3 regions of the Mesorhizobium sp. ORM8.1 genome follow, and region 2 is predicted to be linked to each of the others. Evidence: riboswitches for the same ligand, from Rfam matches in the RefSeq annotation. Region 2 holds a riboswitch; each other region holds the start of a gene.

Region 1 (6,196 bases), 2.6 Mb from region 2:
CAGGCAGGCATCGGCCTTGCCGCCGGCGTGCTGATCTATGGCGCAGCACTTGGCGGGCTGTTCTCGCTGGTCTTCGCCTACGCCAATGGACGGCTGGGCTCGCTCGGTCCGCGCGGCACCTCGGCGTTGCTCGCCGTGCTCGGCTTCCTCGCCGTGATCGTGGTGCCTCAGTTGAAATATCCGGCCAACCCGCCCGCGGTCGGCAATCCCGAAACCATCGGCTATAGAACCGAGTTGTTCTTCATCATGATCGTCATTTCGATCGCGGCCATGGTGGCGGCGGTCGGCCTGGCGCAGCGGCTGTGGAGCAGGCTCGGCGGCTGGAACGCCTCGATCGTCGCGGCGCTCGCCTTCCTCGTCGTCTTCGCACTGGTCAAGGCAGCCCTTCCCGACATCAACGAAGTGCCGGAGAACTTCTCGGCGGTCGTGCTGTGGCAGTTCCGCGTCGCTTCGCTCGGCATCCAGCTCATTCTGTGGGCCGTGGTCGGACTAGCCTTCGGGGCGGTTGCCGAGCGTCAGCTCGGCCGGCAAGCGAAGCGGCGCCGCCCGCCGCTACGCCTGATATCGCAATGTATCGGCCGCCATGGTTTCGCGCCCTGGCGGCCGTTTTGTTTTTGACGATCGTGTCCGGCCCTCTGGCCATCGCGCCAGCGCAAGCCCATAGCGGCTCCTCGGCACCCCCTCCTCCCGGCATCCAGATCCCCAGCCTGACCCATGGCCAGATGGCCGTGATCGCGCGTTATCGCAGCGATATCCTCGCGCTTGCCCAGCGCCAGACCGTGACCGACCCGACCTTCCGGCGGCTCTACAATCACGGCAATTTGCAATTCACCTATTGCCTGTGGGGCCTGATGCCGGGCAGCCTTGCCGACGAGCAAAGCCCGTTCAACGAGTGCAGCCACGCCTATCTCGCCACCGCCAAGGCGTTGCTCACCTACATGGCGACGATGCCCGCCGCCGCGCACGACGCCAAGGCGCTGATTTCCGACATCGACGCCGACATGGTGCGCGGCGGCGCCTCCTGGATCCTGTGCCAGTTCAGCGGCGAAAGCTTCAGCACCGGCGGGGTGGTCGAGCCGCGCTGGCGCGACATGGTCTTCCACATGCCGAGCCTTGCGGCGCTCGTCGCCGTGGTCGCAGCGCTCATCGCCGCCGGGTGGTCGATCTTCGGTTCGCCCTTCTCGCGCACACGCCCAATCTAGCGACAGCCCGCCTGCTCAGGGCCGGCTGATCTCGTCCAGATACCAGCCGATGTAACGCAGCTCTTGTGCTCCATCGGATGGAGGTGACGCCGCCATCATAATCGGCGAAGCGGCCCATCAACGGCGCCACCGCGTCGGGAATTTCAGAGCTTGCGGACGCGCATTGGCCAGGCGCTAGTGCCAGCGACGGCGGCCAGCAAGGTGCGCAGCCGCTGCAGGTCGGGATGCAGAGAGCCGCAGTGGTCGATCAGCGCGATCTTCTTCAGCGCCGCCGCTTCCAGATCGGCGTCATGCGGCACCGACAGCAGCCAGTCGGCGAAGACTTCTTCCGGCGGCGGCAGCGGCGAGACGGCGCGCATCGTCGTCGCGTTGGCCCGGCGCATCCTGCGAGGACGTTCCGGCCTGCCCGGCGCAAGCCCGGGTATTTTGCTGTGCGAATCCATGTTCGTCCTTCTTTGCAAGGACTGAACCTAGTGGTGATGGAGGAAAGTCACGGGCGGCGCTAAGGCCGATCCGTATCTGCCTCTTGACCGCCCACCGCGATCAGTCGAGTTCAACGATGTTCGAGGCTGGTTTCCGGGCTTCGAAGCTGTCCCTTGCGGGACCTGTTCCGACACCTTCCAGGCTTGTCACCAGTGGCTTTTCGTCGGAACGCAAGCTTCGCTACCGTTGCGGGGGCAGCGCCGGAATCTCACCGGCTTCCCAATTATCCCTCAGACCGACTCAGACCGAAGGGCACCTTGAACGCCGCGATCTAACCATCCGCCCACGGCAGGCGTCCACACGAAAGCGACGCTGGCAAAGCGCAAGGACGACAATCGGCCCAGCGACGATCCGTGCCAGCCCATGCGCTGCCTAGCGGACTGCCACCGGCTGGCGTAAGGATCGGGAAATCGCCCGGCCTCCGGATTCGCAACGGCCAACATGCTCCTCCCCGAAGCCCTCACCGTCACCGCCGCCTGCTGCAGCGCGCTGAGCTCCATGTTCCTCAGCGAGCTCAAGGGCCGCGTTCCCCCCCTGGGCATGCCGATGGCAAGCACGATGCCGCAAAGCACCAGGAGAACGCCCAGCGCCTGCCAGAGATTGATCGTTTCGCCGGCAATGTCGGCATCATCTCGACGCTGTCCTCGGTGACGCCGATCATCATCCTGCCGCTGGTGTGGCTGCGCAGCGGGCAAAGGCCGACGAACGCCGCCTGGGCCGGCGCGCTTCTGGCAATCGTCGGCACGGCGCTGATCAGCTTGAGATAAGATTGCGACCACTCGACTCGCGGCGGCGGTTTGGCTAAGCAGCATTGGTTCAAACAAGGCATGGCGCTGTTGCCGCGCGCAATCCATGATAACCGTGAAGAAGATGTTTCGGGACGAAGACCTGTACTTCGTCTTCGTCGACAATGAATGTCCCGCGTTTTTCTACCTCCTCAAATCGACCGGCGACAAGCAGGTCTGGGCCGTGAGTGGCCAACACAAGCCGCTCGCCGCCAATGTTGACGACTTCGCCAGCTATGATGACGCCTTGCGATTCATCATGGCCCATATCCCGGTACAGTAAGTAGCAGGCCTCTAATGCGCCGCCCTGGCATAGCGCCCGGGCGGCTGGCCGACATGGCGGCTGAAAGCGGTGCTGAAGGTGCTGGCCGAGCCATAGCCGACACGCTCGGCGACTTCGGCGATGTCGGCCTTCTGGCGGCGCAGCATGTCCTTGGCCAGCGCCATGCGCCAGGCCAAGAGATACTCCATCGGCGGCATGCCGACGCTGCGCAGGAAACGGTCGAAGAAGGCGGAGCGGGATAGTGCCGCCTCCTTCGCCAGTTCGACGATCGTCCAGGGCCGCGCCGGATCGGCATGCATCTGGCGGATCGCCTCCGCTAGCCGTACGTCGCCGAGGCCGCGCAGCAGGCCGGTGGGCGCGTCCGGCGTCTGCGTCTGGCGCAGCGATTCGACCAGCAGGATCTCGATCAGTCGGGTCAGCACCAGATCGCGCCCCGAATGCCGTCCGGCCGCTTCCTCGATCAAAAGCCTGACCAGCACCGACAGCCGCTCGACGCCACGGACATGGATCTGTCCAGGCAGCAGCGAGACCAGCAGGCCGGCATCCTCGCTGTCGAAGAGGAAATAGCCGCCCAGCATGCGCAAATCGGGCGGGCCGTCCTGCCGACCGTGCCGCACCTCGCCCTCGGTCGTCGCGGCAAGGTCGGAGTCGACGAAGGTCGGGACGACAGGTTCGAAGCCCGTCATGGTGAAGCCCGGCGTGGTCGGCAGCAGGACGAAATCTCCGGCTTCCAGCGTCAAGGGCGGTTGCCCGTCCATCGCAAGGCGGCAGGCTCCCTCGACGACGATGGCAAAGCTCGGATGGCCGAAATCGGCATAGCGCACGCCCCAGCGTCCCGCGCCGCTGATGCCCTTGGTGAAAACCGCGCGGGGCCTCAGCAAGCCAATGACTTCTGACAGAGGGTCAACCATTTCAGGACTTTCGAAAACAAAATATGGACTGTCAATTATAGATAGTCCTGCCTCCTGAGCGTACCTTGGTGCGATAAACCACCGAACAACAAGGAAACCATCCCATGCAAACCATCCTGATCACAGGCGCCTCCTCGGGCTATGGCCTGGAGACCGCCCGCCATTTCCTCGCCAAGGGCTGGAATGTCATCGCCACCATGCGCACGCCGCGCGAAGACATCCTGCCGCGCTCATCGTCGCTGCGCATCCTGCCGCTCGACGTGACCGACGAGAACAGCATTGCGGCGGCAATCGCGGCCGCTGGGCCGATCGACGCGCTGGTCAACAATGCCGGCGTCGGTATCGCCGGCGCCTTCGAGGCGACGTTGATGGCACATATCCGCAAGGTCTTCGAGACCAACACGTTTGGCGTCATGGCGATGTGCCAAGCTGTGATCCCGCAGATGCGCGAGCGCCGCTCCGGCGTCATCGTCAACGTGACGTCGAGCGCCACCTTCGCGCCCTTCCCGCTGGCGGCGCCCTACACCGCGAGCAAGCAGGCGATCGAAGGTTTTACCGGCTCGCTGGCGCTGGAACTCGCTCCCTTTGGCGTGCGCGCCAAACTGGTCGAGCCTGGCTACGGCCCGACGACGAGGTTCTCGCAAAACACCGAAGTCCGCGTCCAGGACCTGATCCCGCAGGCCTATGCCGATTTCGCCAAGTCGATCTTCGGCGACCTCGACAAGCCGGCCATGGCTGTGCAGCTGACCACCAGGGAAATCGACGTCGCCGAAGGCGTGTGGCACGCCGTCAACGACACCACCGGCACGCTGCGCTTTCCGGCAGGCGCCGATGCGGTAGCGCTGGCGGCGGCTTAGGATTTATCATCGCCGTGGACAACAGCCGAGCCACCAGCGCCAATGCCGATATTGGAGGCTCGGGGCGTTTCCCGACCTATGCGTGGATAGCCATGAGCACCAATCCGGCCAGCGCCGACCCGGCCAAGGTCGGCAACATGCCGATTTTCAATCTGAAAACGGCGATCATTGCGGCTGCGGACAATAGTGCGGCCCGCCAGTCGAGCGAGGACAATACCGGTACGTTCATTCCCCAACCGATGTTGCGCACCTCATGAAAGATCACGTGGAGCGCAAACCATAGTGCCAGATTCAGCACAACGCCGACGACCGCCGCCGTGATGGCCGTGAGGGCGGCCGACAGAGCCTTGTTCCCACGCAGGGCTTCGATGTAGGGGGCACCGAGGAATATCCAGAAAAAGCACGGCGTGAACGTCACCCATAGGGTCAGCAGGGCGCCCAGTGTGCCGGCCAGCAGCGGATCAAGCACGCCATGTGCGCGAAAGGCGGCGATGAAGCCGACGAATTGCAGCACCAGGATCAATGGTCCCGGCGTGGTTTCGGCGAGGCCGAGCCCATCGACCATCTCGCCGGGAGCCAGCCAGGCGAAAGATTGCACAGCCGCTTGCGCGACATAGGCGAGAACGGCATAGGCGCCGCCAAAGGTGACGACCGCCATCAGACTGAAAAAGCCGCCGATATGCGTCCAGACACTCGTCGAGCCTGTAGCCAGCCCTATCAGCAGCACCGGGCCGAGCCAGATCGGCAGCCACAGAGCGATCGTGCGCGGCGCGTGCCATTTTTTCGGTCTTGTATGGGCCAGCTCGCCACGCTCGAACATCAGGTCGACCGTGCCTTTGAAATCGGCAGCGCTGCCCTTGCGGTGACCGGCGCCGGAAAACAGCGCCGGCGCCACGCGGTTGCCCACCCAGCCCGCAATGCCGGCGACGAGCACAATCAGGGGAAACGGCACGTTGAGAACGTAGATGGCCAGGAAAGCGATGGCGGCGATCGCCACCATCGCCTGATTTTTGAGAGCCCGCCGGCCGATGCGGATCACCGCCTCGACCACGATTGCAAGCACCGCGGCCTTGACGCCGAAAAACAGCGCCTCCACCGCCGGAACGCCGCCGTAAAGTGCATAGAAGGTGCTGAGTATCAGCATGACGATCGCGCCAGGCACGACGAACAGAACGCCGGCGACGAGGCCGCCGGCGGTCTTGTGGAGCAGCCAGCCGATGTAGATGGCGAGTTGCTGCGCTTCGGGACCGGGCAGCAGCATGCAATAGTTGAGGGCATGCAGGAATCGCTGCTCGCCGATCCAGCGCCGCTCCTCGACCAGTTCCTTGTGCATGAGCGCGATTTGTCCGGCCGGTCCGCCAAAGCTCAGCAGACCGATTTTGGCCCAGAGCCGCGCCGCCTCCTTGAATGTCGGTGGTGGCGGGGGAGCGATCGTCGTGTCGGCCGCGATGGCCGGTGCGGGGATGGCGCTCATGACGGCTTGCCGCCGGCCGGCCAGTTATGCGTTTCTTCGACCGCGTCGCGGCACCAGCGGAAAAACGCATCGTAGAGCAGCATGCCGGCGTCGAGCTGCTTGAGGTCGTCGCGGTACATGCGCGAGAGGCCCAGCGATGCCGCCAGGAATCCGGCCGCCTGCGGCACCAGGTCGAGGCTTGCCGTGTCGGCCGCCCGGACA
Region 2 (6,196 bases):
TGGCGCTTATCCCTCGACAACGCCTGTAAACACTCGAACATGCACTGGCAAGGTGAGGGTCATTCAACTGTTGCTGACCCATTTTCGCGATCGATCCATGGTCTCGCATGGATCAGGCCTCGATCTCCAGCGCCGACAACGGCTTCGAGCAGCAGGCGAGGATGAAGCCGTCATCGATCTCATGGTCGAGGATGCCGCCATTGTGGCTCATCTCGACATCACCCGACACCTTCTTCACCTTGCAGGTGCCGCAAAGGCCGAACTCGCAAGCCGCCGGTATGCGCACACCCGAGGCGCGCGCCGTCTGCAGCACGGTCTGGCCGGCAACGCATTCGGCATCGACGCCCGACAGCGCGAAACGGACGGGTGTCACCGCCTCGACCGGCGCGCCTTCGCCATCCGGTGACGCGAACGGTGGCGGGATTTCCTCGACGGCCGGCGCCGCGAAACTCTCCTGGTGGTAGCGGCTCATGTCGAAACCCGACATTTCCAGCATCTGGCGCACCGCGCGCATGAACGGATCGGGGCCACAGCAGAAGACCTCCCGCTCGCGGAAATCGGGGGCAAGCAGCGGCAGCCTGATGGCGTCGATACGTCCCATATGGCCGAACCAGCCTTCACGGCTCGACCGTTCCTCGATCATGAAGCCGAGCGACAGGCCGGGCATGCGGGTGCCGAGCAGCTCGAGCTCCTTGCGGAAGATGATCTCTTCTGGCCGCCGCGCGCAATTGACGAAGCCGACATCGGTCCATGGCGCGCAGTCATTCAGCCAGCGCAGCATCGACATCATCGGCGTGATGCCCGATCCGGCCGAAATGAACAGATATTTCGCGGCCGGATGGCTGTGGTGTGAGAAATCGCCCGCCGGTCCGTAAGCCTTCACGAGCGTGCCGGGCTTCAGGTTGTCGAACATCCAACGCGTGCCGATGCTGCCGCCTTGCGCCTTCACCGTCACCGCGATCGAGAACGGCCGCGACGGTGACGACGACAGCGTGTAGGTGCGCATTACCGGCCCGTCGGCGGCCGGCAATTCCAGCGTGATGAACTGGCCGGGCTGGTAACGGAACCATGTCTGGTTGTCGGAACGGAAGGTGAAGGTTTTGACGTCGGGCGCCTCGTCGGTGATGCCGATCACCTCCAGCATCTGCAGCCGGTCGTTCCAGGGCGTCATTTCGTCGAGATGACGGTAGAGGCCGAGTTCGGTCATGGCGTTCACCCTTCAAACCTTTTCGTTTTGCGCATGTCGTAATCCCAAAACCGCTCAACACTTTCGGGCGACATGCGCTAGGCAACGCTGCGCAGCGCCGGTCGACCATCACTGGCCAGCCGCGACCCAATGAAAGAGGCGTACCATTCGACGAACTGGATCACGCCGCCTTCATGCAGCTCCGAATACGGGCCCGGCTCGTAAGCCGGCGACAGGATGCCGAAGGCGTTCTCCTCGACGATGCGGCGGTCCTGATCGTTGGTTTCGGTCCACACATGGGTCAGCTCGGCAAGATCGTAGTCGACGCCTTCGACCGCGTCCTTGTGCACCAGCCATTTGGTCGTCACCGCCGTTTCGGTGGCGCTGATCGGCAGCACGCGGAAGGTCACCGCATGATCGATCAGGATGTGGTTCCAGGTCGTCGGATAGTGGTAGTGCATTAGCGTGCCGATGCGGTCGGCGCTGACATTGGCCGAGAGGTTTTTCTTGACGGCGCGTTTTCCCGTCATGGTGTAGCTCACGGCGTCGCGCAGCAGCGGAGCGCGGGTGGCGCGATACTGGCCGGCCGGATCGATGCGGAATTTGCTCGGCAGACCGGCCGCCTCGCATTTCGCCCAGTGGGCGACCATTTCCGGGTCGCTCTCGGCGCCGTTGACACCGGTCACGGTCGGGGCTTCCGGGAAAGTCTTGCACAGTTCGGGATGGTTGCCGGCGCAGTGATAGCACTCGCGGTTGTTTTCCCAGACCAGCTTCCAGTTGCCTTTCTCGATGATCGTGCTCTCGAAGGCGACCTTGGTCTCGGCAAGGCGATGCGGCGCAAGGTAGGGCTCGATCATCGCGCGCATCGGTGCAAAGTCGGCGGGTTCCTTTGCCAGGCAGATGAAAATGTAGCCGGCGACGCTTTCGCAGGCGATCGGCTTCAATCCGAACTGGCTCTTGTCGAAACCGTCCGCCATCTGGCGGGCGAACAGCAATCGGCCGTCGAGTTCATAGGTCCACTGGTGATAGGGGCACACCAGCTTCGCCGCCGTGCCCTTGTCGGTGTTGCAGACGCGGCTGCCGCGGTGGCGGCAGGAATTGTGGAAGGCATTGATGTTGCCCTTCTGATCACGCACCAGCACGATCGGATAGTCGCCGATCCGCGCGGTGATGAAACTGCCCGGCTTTGGCAACTCGCAATCATGGCCGATGAACAGCCAGTCGCGGTACCAGATCAGCTCCATGTCGAGCTTGAAGAAGTCGGTGTCGGTGTAGAAAGGCTGTTCCAGCGAATAGCCGGGCTTGCGGCTCTGCAGGAGCCTCAGCATGTCGTCACGCGCATCCATGTCCTGTCCTCATCATCAAGGACTGAACTGGTGGAGATGGAGAAGAAGGGCGGCCACCAGCAAAAACCGGCAAGCGCCATCCGCCTCTTGATCGCCCACCGCGATCAGTCGAGTTCAAATGTCTCGGGCTGGTTTCCGGGCTCTGGAGCTGCCCATGCGGGCGATCGCGACACCTTCCCAGGCCGATGGCCCAGTGGTCTCCCGTTGCGATTTTCACTCCACCACCGTTGCGGGGGCAGCGCCGGATTTCGACCGGCTTCCCAATTCTCCGCTCCGTCACGACGAAGCGGCACCTGAGATGCGACGATCTAATCACGACACGCCATGGTTCCGCCGGTATGAAAACGACATCGCATCCATGCGGCGCGACACGCCTGCCGGCTTGTCTGGGCCCCTATGGCGACATTCTTTGGGACCGGTTGGCAGCGAATCGGCGCTTCGAAAAATGGCTTCGCGCCGATGCGTAACGGCCTCCAAGTGGCTAACAGTATCGAAAAGTGACTATTAGCAGGTTCTAAAATCGAACCGAACGGTTCGTTTCTGTTGACGGTGCGTACAGGAAAGGGTGAACATTGGCACCTTGATACACTTGGTGAGCCAAATGAGAACACTATGTAAACATCTGGATTAATTGCAGAAAAATATGATGGTAGGCATGCTTAGGAAAATTTCAAGATGTGGATTCATGGTCCAGGTGGAAAAACTTCGTGATTGGAATCCGGCAATCGGCTCACCCACATCGGGGCTGTCCGAACGACGCGATTTCATTCCCAAGACACGCCGCTAGACGGACTGAATAAAAATACTGGAGTAGCAAAAATGAAAAAGATTGTTCTCACTGCCGCCGCCCTTCTGGCAATTTCCGGCAGCGCCTTCGCTGGTAGCGACAACTACGGTTCGAAGGCTGCCAATCCGCCGGCCGTTTCGGTCGACTCTTCTTACACCGCCTCGGTCCGCAACGCCGAAGCGGCCACTCAGCTGCCTGTCAAGACGGGCGCCGACCACAACCTTTTCGGCAACAACTAACAGCCGACTTTGAACAGGCGGCGGGCTTGCCCGCCGCCTCGGTCGGATCAAGAAATTCAGGAGCACTAAAATGAAAAAGATCATCCTCGCCGCCGCCGCCCTTTTGGCCGTCTCCGGCAGCGCGTTCGCCGGCAGCGACAATTACGGTTCCAACGGCGCCAACCAGCCGGCCAACGCGGTGGACTCGTCCTACACGGCTTCGGTCAAGTCCGAGCCGGCTGCACAGAAGCCCGTCACCACGGGCGCTGACCACAATCTGTTTGGCAACCACTAACAGCCGAATTCGGACCGGCGGCGGGCTCGCCCGCCGTCTCGGTCCGATCAAGAATTCAGGAGTAAATGAAATGAAGAAGCTCATCCTTGCCACCGCGGCCATTCTGGCCGTTTCCGGTGCGGCGTTTGCCGGCAGCGACAACTACGGCAACGGCGGCGTCAACCAGCCGGCCCCGGCTGTCGACACCACGCGCACCTCGTCGATCAGCACGGACTCGCCGGTTTACAAGCTGCTTAACTCGTCGGGCGACGTGCAGAAGTCGGCCCCTCAGGGCGCCGACCGTGTCCACTTTGGTCACTAATAGGCCTCAGAGAGTAACATGAGTAAGAAAGGCGGCGGGCATGGCCCGCCGCCTTTTTCTTTGCCAGGAAAGCTCGGCCTTGGTTTGTCCAGCCAGCGTGCCTGCGCAGCGCAAGCGTCAGGCGGCCTTGGCTTGCTCGCGCTGCAGGCTGAACGAATGGCCATCCGCGTCGAAGATATGCAGGTCGCCGGCGTCGGCGTTCAGTTTGAGCGTCTCGCCGCGCTTGACCTCGACATTGCCCGGCAGCTTGGTCACCAGCGGCAGATCGGTACGGCCGATATCGACATAGACAAGCTGCACCTCGCCGAGTTGCTCGACGTAATCGACCTTGCCTTCGAACAGATAATCCGTGCCGGTGGCGATCGAGAGGTCCTCCGGTCGCACGCCGAAGCTCACCGCCGCGCCCGTCGCGGAGGCAGGCGTGGCAATCGGCACCGTCGCCTTGCGGCCGCCGACATGGCTGACCACGGTCGGGTTGCCGGCTTTGTCGATCTTGGCGGGCAGGATGTTCATGGCCGGTGAGCCGATGAACTGCGCGACGAACAGATTGCCTGGACGCTTGTAGAGCTCCATCGGCGTCCCGACCTGCTCGATATGGCCGTCTTTCAGCACCACGATGCGGTCGGCCAGTGTCATCGCCTCGACCTGGTCGTGGGTGACATAGATCATGGTCGTGGCGGGCATCGATTCCTTCAGCTTGGCGATCTCGATGCGGGTGGCGACACGAAGTGCCGCGTCGAGGTTCGACAGCGGCTCATCGAACAGGAACACCTTTGGATTGCGCACGATGGCGCGGCCGATGGCGACGCGCTGGCGCTGGCCGCCCGACATCGCCTTGGGCAGACGGTCGAGATATTTGGTGAGCTGCAGGATTTCCGCCGCCTGCCGTACGCGCTTGTCGATCTCGGCCTTGCTTTCCTTGCCGATCTTCATCGAGAACGCCATGTTGTCGTAGACCGTCATATGCGGATAGAGCGCATAGGACTGGAACACCATGGCGATGCCGCGCTTCGACGGCGGCACGTCGTTCACCACCTGGCCGTCGATCTTCAACTCGCCCGAGGTGATTTCCTCCAGCCCGGCGATGGACCTGAGCAAGGTCGATTTCCCGCAGCCTGACGGCCCGACAAAGACGATGAACTCGCCCGATTTGATGTCGAGGTCGATGCCGTGGAGAATGTTGAGGTTGCCGTATGATTTCTTCACCTGGTTCAGTTTGACATCGGCCATGATTTCGTCCTCCCAGTGATTGTTCCTAAAACTCAATCGATACGTCCGAACCAGGCGCCGTAGCCGCCAAGGCGGATGGGGCCATCGCCAGTCTGTCCCGAAAAGCCATGCCCCAGCAGGGGTTGCAGCGAGCCCTGGCCGAGATCGACCTGGGCCGCCTTGCTGCCGAGGTTGAAGACGCAAGCGATGCGCTCATTGCCCTCGCGGCGCGTGAAGGCGACGGTGTCGCCATCGCTTTCGATGAAGGTGATGTCGCCCTTGGCCAGCGCCGGATGCTGGCGGCGGAAGGCAAGGAAGCGGCGATAGTGCTCGAGCAACGAGTTGGCGTCGCCCTGCTGTTTGTTCACCGCATGCGGCAGGTGCTTGCCAGGTACCGGCAGCCACGGCTTGGCGGTCGAGAAACCGCCATTCCGGGCCTCGGCATCCCAGACCATCGGCGTGCGGCAGCCGTCGCGGCCCTTGAACTCCGGCCAGAAGCGGATGCCATAGGGATCCTGCAGGTCTTCGAACTGCAAGTCCGCCTCGGCGAGGCCGAGTTCTTCGCCCTGATAGATGCAGACCGAGCCGCGCAGCGACATCAACAGCGCCGAGATCACCTTGAGATAAGCGGTCGGGTCGGCCTCGCCGGCGGCCCAGCGCGAGGCCGGGCGCACAACGTCGTGGTTGGAGAAGGCCCAGCACGACCAGCCGTCGCTGGCGACCTTGCCGAAAGCTTCGAGAACCGAGCGCACTTTGGCGGCGCTGATCTTCTCCGGCGCCAGGAAGTCGAAGGAATAGCACATATGCACGCGCTTGCCCTGGGCAGTATAGGCGGCGACCACCTCCAGCCCGCG
Region 3 (6,196 bases), 1.7 Mb from region 2:
TCGCATGATCGTCTATTTCGGCATCACGATTGCCTACATCATGGCGACCGGCACGGGCGCCAGCGTCGGCTACGGCGTCGGCCACATCTCCACCGATCCCGACGGCCCGGCGTCGTTTGCGCTGTGGGGCGGCGTTGTCGGCTTCGGCATCGTCTCGATCGCCGTCTACTGGATCCGCGAATACATCCTTTATGTGCTCAAGGCCGGCCACATCGCCGTCATGGTCCACCTGATCGACGGCCACGACGTTCCCGACGGCCAGAGCCAGATCGCCTATGCCAAGGAAGTGGTCACCCAGCGTTTCGCCGAGGCCAACATCCTTTTCGTCGTCGACCAGCTGGTCAAGGGCGCCATCCGCGCCATCACCGGCCTGATCGGCGGCATCGCCGCCTTCCTGCCCATTCCGGGCCTCAGCGGCCTGGTCAGCTTCGTCAACACCATCATCCGTCTGTCGCTGACCTATGTCGACGAGATCATCCTCGGCTACAACATCCGCATCAATTCGAACTCGCCCTTCGAGACAGCGCGGCAAGGCGTCGTGCTTTACGCGCAGAACGGCAAGCACATGGTCAAGAACGCCGTCTGGCTGGCGGTGATCATGTGGGGCGTGTCCTTCGTCATCTTCCTGTTGATGCTGGCGCCTGCCGCCGCGATCCTCTGGGTCATGCCCGGACAGCTGGCCGGCTGGGCCTTCGTGCTGGCCATCGTCTTTGCCTGGGCCTTCAAGGCGGCCTTCATCGAGCCGTTTGCCATCGCTTCGCTGATGCAGGTCTATTTCGACGCCATCGAAGGCCAGACCCCCAATCCGGAATGGGATCGCCACCTGGCCGAGGCATCCTCGAAATTCAAGGAATTGCGCGACAGGGCGCTCGGCGCCTTCGGCGGCGGCTCGCGCTGGGATACGCCCCGGGCGGCTTGATCAGCTCTTTGAAGGGCTGCCAAGCCCTGCAATCGCCGATTTCAGCGACGCCTCGCCGGCGCCGCGAAATGTCTCGCTCATCACCAGTTCCGGCAAGGCCAGGCGCTTGCCCCAGCCATGCGTTTCGAGATCCGGCTTCGGCGCGAATTCCGAGACGCGGCCGACGCACAGATAAGCGATCGGCGTGACGTGTTCGGGGATCGACAAAAGCCGCTTCAACGCCTCCGTTTCGATGATGCTGACCCAGCCGACCCCGACACCCTCCGCTCGAGCCGCCAGCCAGAAATTCTGCACGGCGCAGACGGTGCTGTAGAGGTCCATCTCCGGATTGTGCCAGCGCCCAAGCGGCGAGTCCTTCGATCGCTGCCGGTCGCAGGTGATGCACAGATTGAGCGCGCTCTCGCAAATGCCTTCGAGCTTCAGCTTCCGGTAGAGTGCCTGCCGTTCGGCCTCGATGGCCGGCAGTTCCTGTTCGCGCGCGGCCAAAAACAGGTCGCGCACCTGCCGCCGTCTTGTCGCATCGCGGATGACGATGAAATTCCACGGCTGCATATAGCCGACCGACGGCGCATGATGGGCGGCGGTGATGAGCCGCGCCAGCACGCCATCGTCGAGGTTGTCGGTCGAAATGGCTGCGCACGTCACGCCGGGTGAACATCGCCCGGTAGACCGCGTCGCGCGCCAATTGGTCAAAGTCATCGCCGCCGATGGCGGGCGTCTGTGCTTGCATCGCTTTTCCCCTGCGATAAGCAGCCCCCGCCTGACCAAGCGGGTGACCATGTCTGCCAGGCCGGTCTTCTGGCTCGGGATCGACCCGCGTCCGGCGCCTTCCCGTCAACGACAGTGGCGTTTGCCGGCGCGGTCCCCCTCACAGCGTTGGGCACGCCACGGAATAAAACCGTGTTCCCGATTCTCCCGCGTCGCGGGCACCAGGCAGCGATGCGACCTTATCGCGAAGCTTGGCTCCCGCCAATGCCGTCAGCGACACGGCAAGGCGCGATTGTCCCCAGCCATTCGGCATTCAAACATGGCCATCGCGGCCATAGGTCCCTAGATTAGGGGCCATGGCCACACGTCTCTACACCCATCCGATCTTTCTCGAACACATCACGCCGCCCGGCCACCCCGAGCGTCCCGACCGTCTGCGTGCCATCGAGCGTGTGCTGGACGATGAGGCGTTTTCGGCGCTCGACCGCGTCAAGGCGCCGGAAGGCGACGAGGCGACGATCCTCTACGCCCATCCCGAGGATTTCGTTGAGCGCGTGCGCGCGGCGATCCCCGAGAGCGGCATCGCCTCGATCGACGCCGACACCAGCGCCAGCCCGAAGAGCTGGCAGGCGGTGGTGACGGCGATCGGCGCCGCCAACGCGGCTGTCGACGATGTCTTCGAGGGCCGCGCGGCAAACGTCTTCGTTGCCGCCCGTCCGCCCGGCCACCATGCCGAAAAGGCCACGGCAATGGGCTTTTGCCTGTTCAACACGGCGGCCATTGCGGCACGCTATGCACAGAAGAAACACCAGGCCGAGCGCGTCGCCATCATCGACTGGGATGTCCATCACGGCAACGGCACGCAGGACATCTTCTGGGACGATCCGTCGGTGCTCTATTGCTCGACGCATCAGATGCCGCTTTATCCGGGCACCGGCGCCAGGAGCGAGACCGGCGCCGGCAACATCGTCAACGCGCCGCTGGCGCCGCAGACCGGCAGCGATTTGTTCCGCGACGCTTTCCTGTCGCGCGTATTGCCCTCGATCGACGCCTTTGCGCCGGATCTGATCATCATTTCCGCCGGTTTCGATGCGCACCATCGCGACCCGCTGGCCGAGATCAACCTGACCGAGGACGATTTCGACTGGGCGACCGGCCAGTTGATGGAACGCGCCGGCCGCCACAGCGGCAACCGGCTCGTCAGCTTGCTGGAAGGCGGCTACGATCTGCAAGGACTGGCATTTTCAGTCGCCGCCCATGTCGGGCGGCTGATGAAGGGATAAAGTATGGCTGTCGAAGGCAATGAGGACGTCAAGGCGATGAGCTTCGAACAGGCGCTCGACGCGCTGGAGAAGATCGTCGATGATCTGGAGCGTGGCGACGTCCCGCTCGACCAGTCGATCAAGATCTATGAGCGCGGCGAGGCGCTGAAGGCCCATTGCGACCGGTTGCTGAAGGCCGCCGAGGACAAGGTCGAGAAGATCAGGCTGTCGCGCGACGGCAAGCCGGTGGGAACAGAGCCGCTCGACGCAGAGTAATTGAAAACGGTGGGGCAAAGAAAGTAGGTAAGGAGTTCAAGCTATGTGCCGCAACATCAAGACCCTGGCCAATTTCGAACCGCCGGCGACCAATGACGAAGTGCATGACGCGGCACTTCAGTTCGTGCGCAAGCTGAGCGGTTCGACGAAACCCTCCAAGCGCAACGAGCACGCGTTCCATCATGCCGTCGAGGCGATCGCGGCCGTTGCGCGCGAACTGCTCGATTCGCTCGAGACCAACCAGGAACCACGCAACCGCGAGGAAGAGGCGGCCAAGGCGAAAGCCAGGTCGGCGCTGCGCTTCGCCTGAGGGGTCGATATGAGCTTCTTTCCGGGAAACGATCCTGAGCCCGGCGATGCCTTCGCCTGCGATCAGATCGAGTTGATGGTCATCCCCAACGCCAAGGACATTGGCGGCTTCGAGGTGCGCCGCGCGCTGCCGACAGCCAAGCGTCGTCTGGTCGGGCCGTTCATCTTCTTCGATCGCATGGGTCCGGCCATCCTGCGCGCCGGCCATGCGCTCGATGTGCGCCCGCATCCGCATATCGGGCTTTCCACCGTCACTTATTTGTTCGACGGCAAGATCAGGCATCGCGACTCGCTCGGCACCGAAATGGTGATCCAGCCCGGCGACGTGAATTTGATGACCGCGGGGCGCGGCATCGTCCATTCCGAGCGCACGCCCGAGGAATTGCGCGGTGCGCCGATGTCGGTGTCCGGCCTGCAGACCTGGCTGGCGCTCCCGGACGGCAAAGAGGAAGTCGCCCCGGTGTTCGAGAACACCTCTGCAATACGCTTGCCGGAAGTCGACGCCGAGGGCGTCAGCGGCCGCGTCGTGATCGGCGAATTCTCGGGCCTGCGCTCGCCGGTCGCGACCGCCTCGGACACGCTTTACGCCGATCTCAGCCTGGCGGCAGGCGCCAGCGTGAAGATCCCGGCCGATGCCGAGGAGCGCGCCATCTATACGCTCGAAGGCGAGGTTTCGATCGCCGGCGACCGTTTTCCGGCCGAGCGGCTTCTGGTGTTCAAGCCGGGCGAGGAGATCGTCGTTTCGTCCGAGCGCGGCGCCCATTTCATGCTGTTCGGCGGCGCCTCGCTGGGCTCCAAGCGCTACATCTGGTGGAATTTCGTTTCCTCCTCGAAAGAACGCATCGAGCAGGCCAAGCAGGAATGGAAGACAGGCCGCTTCGATATCGTTCCCGGCGATGAGGAGGAGTTCATTCCGCTGCCCGAAGGTTAAGGCGTGTCGATATTCAGGTGATGCCGCCCTGCAAATGCCGGTTTCCTGCGCTTCCGGTGCTCGCGTACTTTAAGTACGCTCCGCTCCGGTTCTCGGAAACCACCATTTTCGGCGCGGCCTGACCTGAATCTCAACACGCCTTAAGGCGACGATAAGTACGCGTCACTGAGGCGCATTTACATTCGCCTATAGCCGGCCTATGCCCGCGCATGATTGTGGCGCAATTTCCTGGTAGCGCCGTGTTCGATCGTTTCAGCAGGACGCGCCCGAGTGAAGCCAGACACGCCGCTGCTCGACAAGGTCCGTATCCCGGCGGACTTGCGAACGCTTGAGGAAAGCGCGCTGCCGCAGCTCGCCGCCGAATTGCGCGCCGAGCTGATCGACGCGGTGTCGCAGACCGGCGGCCATCTCGGCGCCGGCCTCGGCGTGGTGGAACTGACGGTCGCGCTGCACTACGTCTTCAACACGCCGCAGGACCGGCTGATCTGGGACGTCGGCCACCAGGCCTATCCGCACAAGATCCTGACCGGCCGCCGCGACCGCATCCGCACGCTGCGCCAGGAAGGCGGTCTCTCCGGCTTCACGCGGCGCGCCGAGAGCGAATACGATCCGTTTGGCGCGGCGCATTCCTCGACATCGATTTCGGCCGGCCTTGGCATGGCCATGGCGCGCGACCTGTCGGGCGGCCGCAACAACGTCATTTCCGTTATCGGCGACGGCGCCATGTCGGCGGGCATGGCCTTCGAGGCCTTGAACAATGCCGGCGCGCTCGATGCCCGCCTGATCGTCATCCTCAACGACAACGACATGTCGATTGCGCCGCCGACCGGCGCGATGAGCGCCTATCTGGCGAGGCTTGCCTCGGGCAAGACTTATCTCGGCTTGCGCGATTTCGGCAAGAAGCTGACCTCTTATCTCGGCAAGCGCGCCGACCGCGCCATCACCCGCGCCGTCGAGCATGCGCGCGGCTACGTCACCGGCGGCACGCTGTTCGAGGAACTCGGCTTCTACCACATCGGCCCGATCGACGGGCACAATCTCGAACACCTGATCCCGGTGTTGAAGAACGTCCGCGACAATGGCGACGGCCCGGTGCTGATCCATGTCGTGACCCAGAAGGGCAAGGGCTATGCGCCGGCGGAAGCCGCCGCCGACAAGTACCACGGCGTCAACAAGTTCGACGTCATCACCGGCGCGCAGGCCAAGGCGCCCGCCAACGCGCCGGCCTATACCAAGGTCTTTGCCGAAAGCCTGATCCAGGAAGCGCGCGAGGACGACCGCATCGTGGCGGTCACCGCCGCCATGCCGAGCGGCACCGGCCTCGATCTGTTCGGCGAGATATTTCCGGCAAGGACCTTCGATGTCGGCATCGCCGAGCAGCATGCGGTGACCTTCGCCGCGGGGCTGGCCACCGAGGGCTACAAGCCCTTCGCCGCCATCTACTCGACCTTCCTGCAGCGCGCCTACGACCAGGTCGTCCATGACGTGGCGATCCAGAAATTGCCGGTGCGTTTCCCCATCGACCGCGCCGGCTTCGTCGGCGCCGACGGCGCCACGCATTGCGGCGCCTTCGATACCACTTTTCTGGCGACGCTGCCGGGCTTCGTGGTCATGGCCGCTGCCGATGAGGCGGAACTGCGCCACATGGTGCGCACCGCCGCCGATTATGACGGCGGCCCGATCGCCTTCCGCTATCCGCGCGGCAATGGCGTCGGCGTCGATATGCCGGAGCGCGGCGCGGTGCTCGACATCGGCAAGGGCCGCATCCTGAAGGAAGGCACCAAGGTCGCG

Evidence for each region. Region 2 has a riboswitch for cobalamin ahead of ACVDG8_RS17770 (aromatic ring-hydroxylating oxygenase subunit alpha). Riboswitches for the same ligand answer to the same signal wherever they lie in the genome.
Region 1: it holds a riboswitch for cobalamin, as region 2 does, so the genes downstream of both, ACVDG8_RS05085 (hypothetical protein) here and ACVDG8_RS17770 (aromatic ring-hydroxylating oxygenase subunit alpha) in region 2, are expected to answer to the same signal.
Region 3: it holds a riboswitch for cobalamin, as region 2 does, so the genes downstream of both, bluB (5,6-dimethylbenzimidazole synthase) here and ACVDG8_RS17770 (aromatic ring-hydroxylating oxygenase subunit alpha) in region 2, are expected to answer to the same signal.

What each region holds. Positions count from the first base shown of each region.
Region 1 is NZ_CM132600.1:979,614-985,809, forward strand. It holds gene ACVDG8_RS05075 (CbtA family protein) at 1-618, shown strand, start outside; gene ACVDG8_RS05080 (hypothetical protein) at 609-1,202, shown strand; gene ACVDG8_RS05085 (hypothetical protein) at 1,346-1,645, opposite strand; cobalamin riboswitch at 1,753-1,960, opposite strand; gene ACVDG8_RS05090 (hypothetical protein) at 2,547-2,753, shown strand; gene ACVDG8_RS05095 (cupin domain-containing protein) at 2,765-3,664, opposite strand; gene ACVDG8_RS05100 (SDR family oxidoreductase) at 3,769-4,521, shown strand; gene chrA (chromate efflux transporter) at 4,598-5,995, opposite strand; gene ACVDG8_RS05110 (chromate resistance protein ChrB domain-containing protein) at 5,992-6,196, opposite strand, start outside.
Region 2 is NZ_CM132600.1:3,543,156-3,549,351, reverse strand. It holds gene ACVDG8_RS17775 (2Fe-2S iron-sulfur cluster-binding protein) at 113-1,207, opposite strand; gene ACVDG8_RS17770 (aromatic ring-hydroxylating oxygenase subunit alpha) at 1,285-2,532, opposite strand; cobalamin riboswitch at 2,642-2,844, opposite strand; gene ACVDG8_RS17765 (DUF680 domain-containing protein) at 3,352-3,558, shown strand; gene ACVDG8_RS17760 (DUF680 domain-containing protein) at 3,629-3,832, shown strand; gene ACVDG8_RS17755 (DUF680 domain-containing protein) at 3,903-4,133, shown strand; gene ACVDG8_RS17750 (ABC transporter ATP-binding protein) at 4,251-5,363, opposite strand; gene bglA (beta-galactosidase BglA) at 5,396-6,196, opposite strand, start outside.
Region 3 is NZ_CM132600.1:1,803,914-1,810,109, reverse strand. It holds gene ACVDG8_RS09530 (hypothetical protein) at 1-919, shown strand, start outside; gene bluB (5,6-dimethylbenzimidazole synthase) at 920-1,564, opposite strand; cobalamin riboswitch at 1,691-1,868, opposite strand; gene ACVDG8_RS09520 (histone deacetylase family protein) at 1,984-2,910, shown strand; gene ACVDG8_RS09515 (exodeoxyribonuclease VII small subunit) at 2,914-3,165, shown strand; gene ACVDG8_RS09510 (DUF2277 domain-containing protein) at 3,209-3,475, shown strand; gene ACVDG8_RS09505 (pirin family protein) at 3,485-4,405, shown strand; gene dxs (1-deoxy-D-xylulose-5-phosphate synthase) at 4,676-6,196, shown strand, end outside.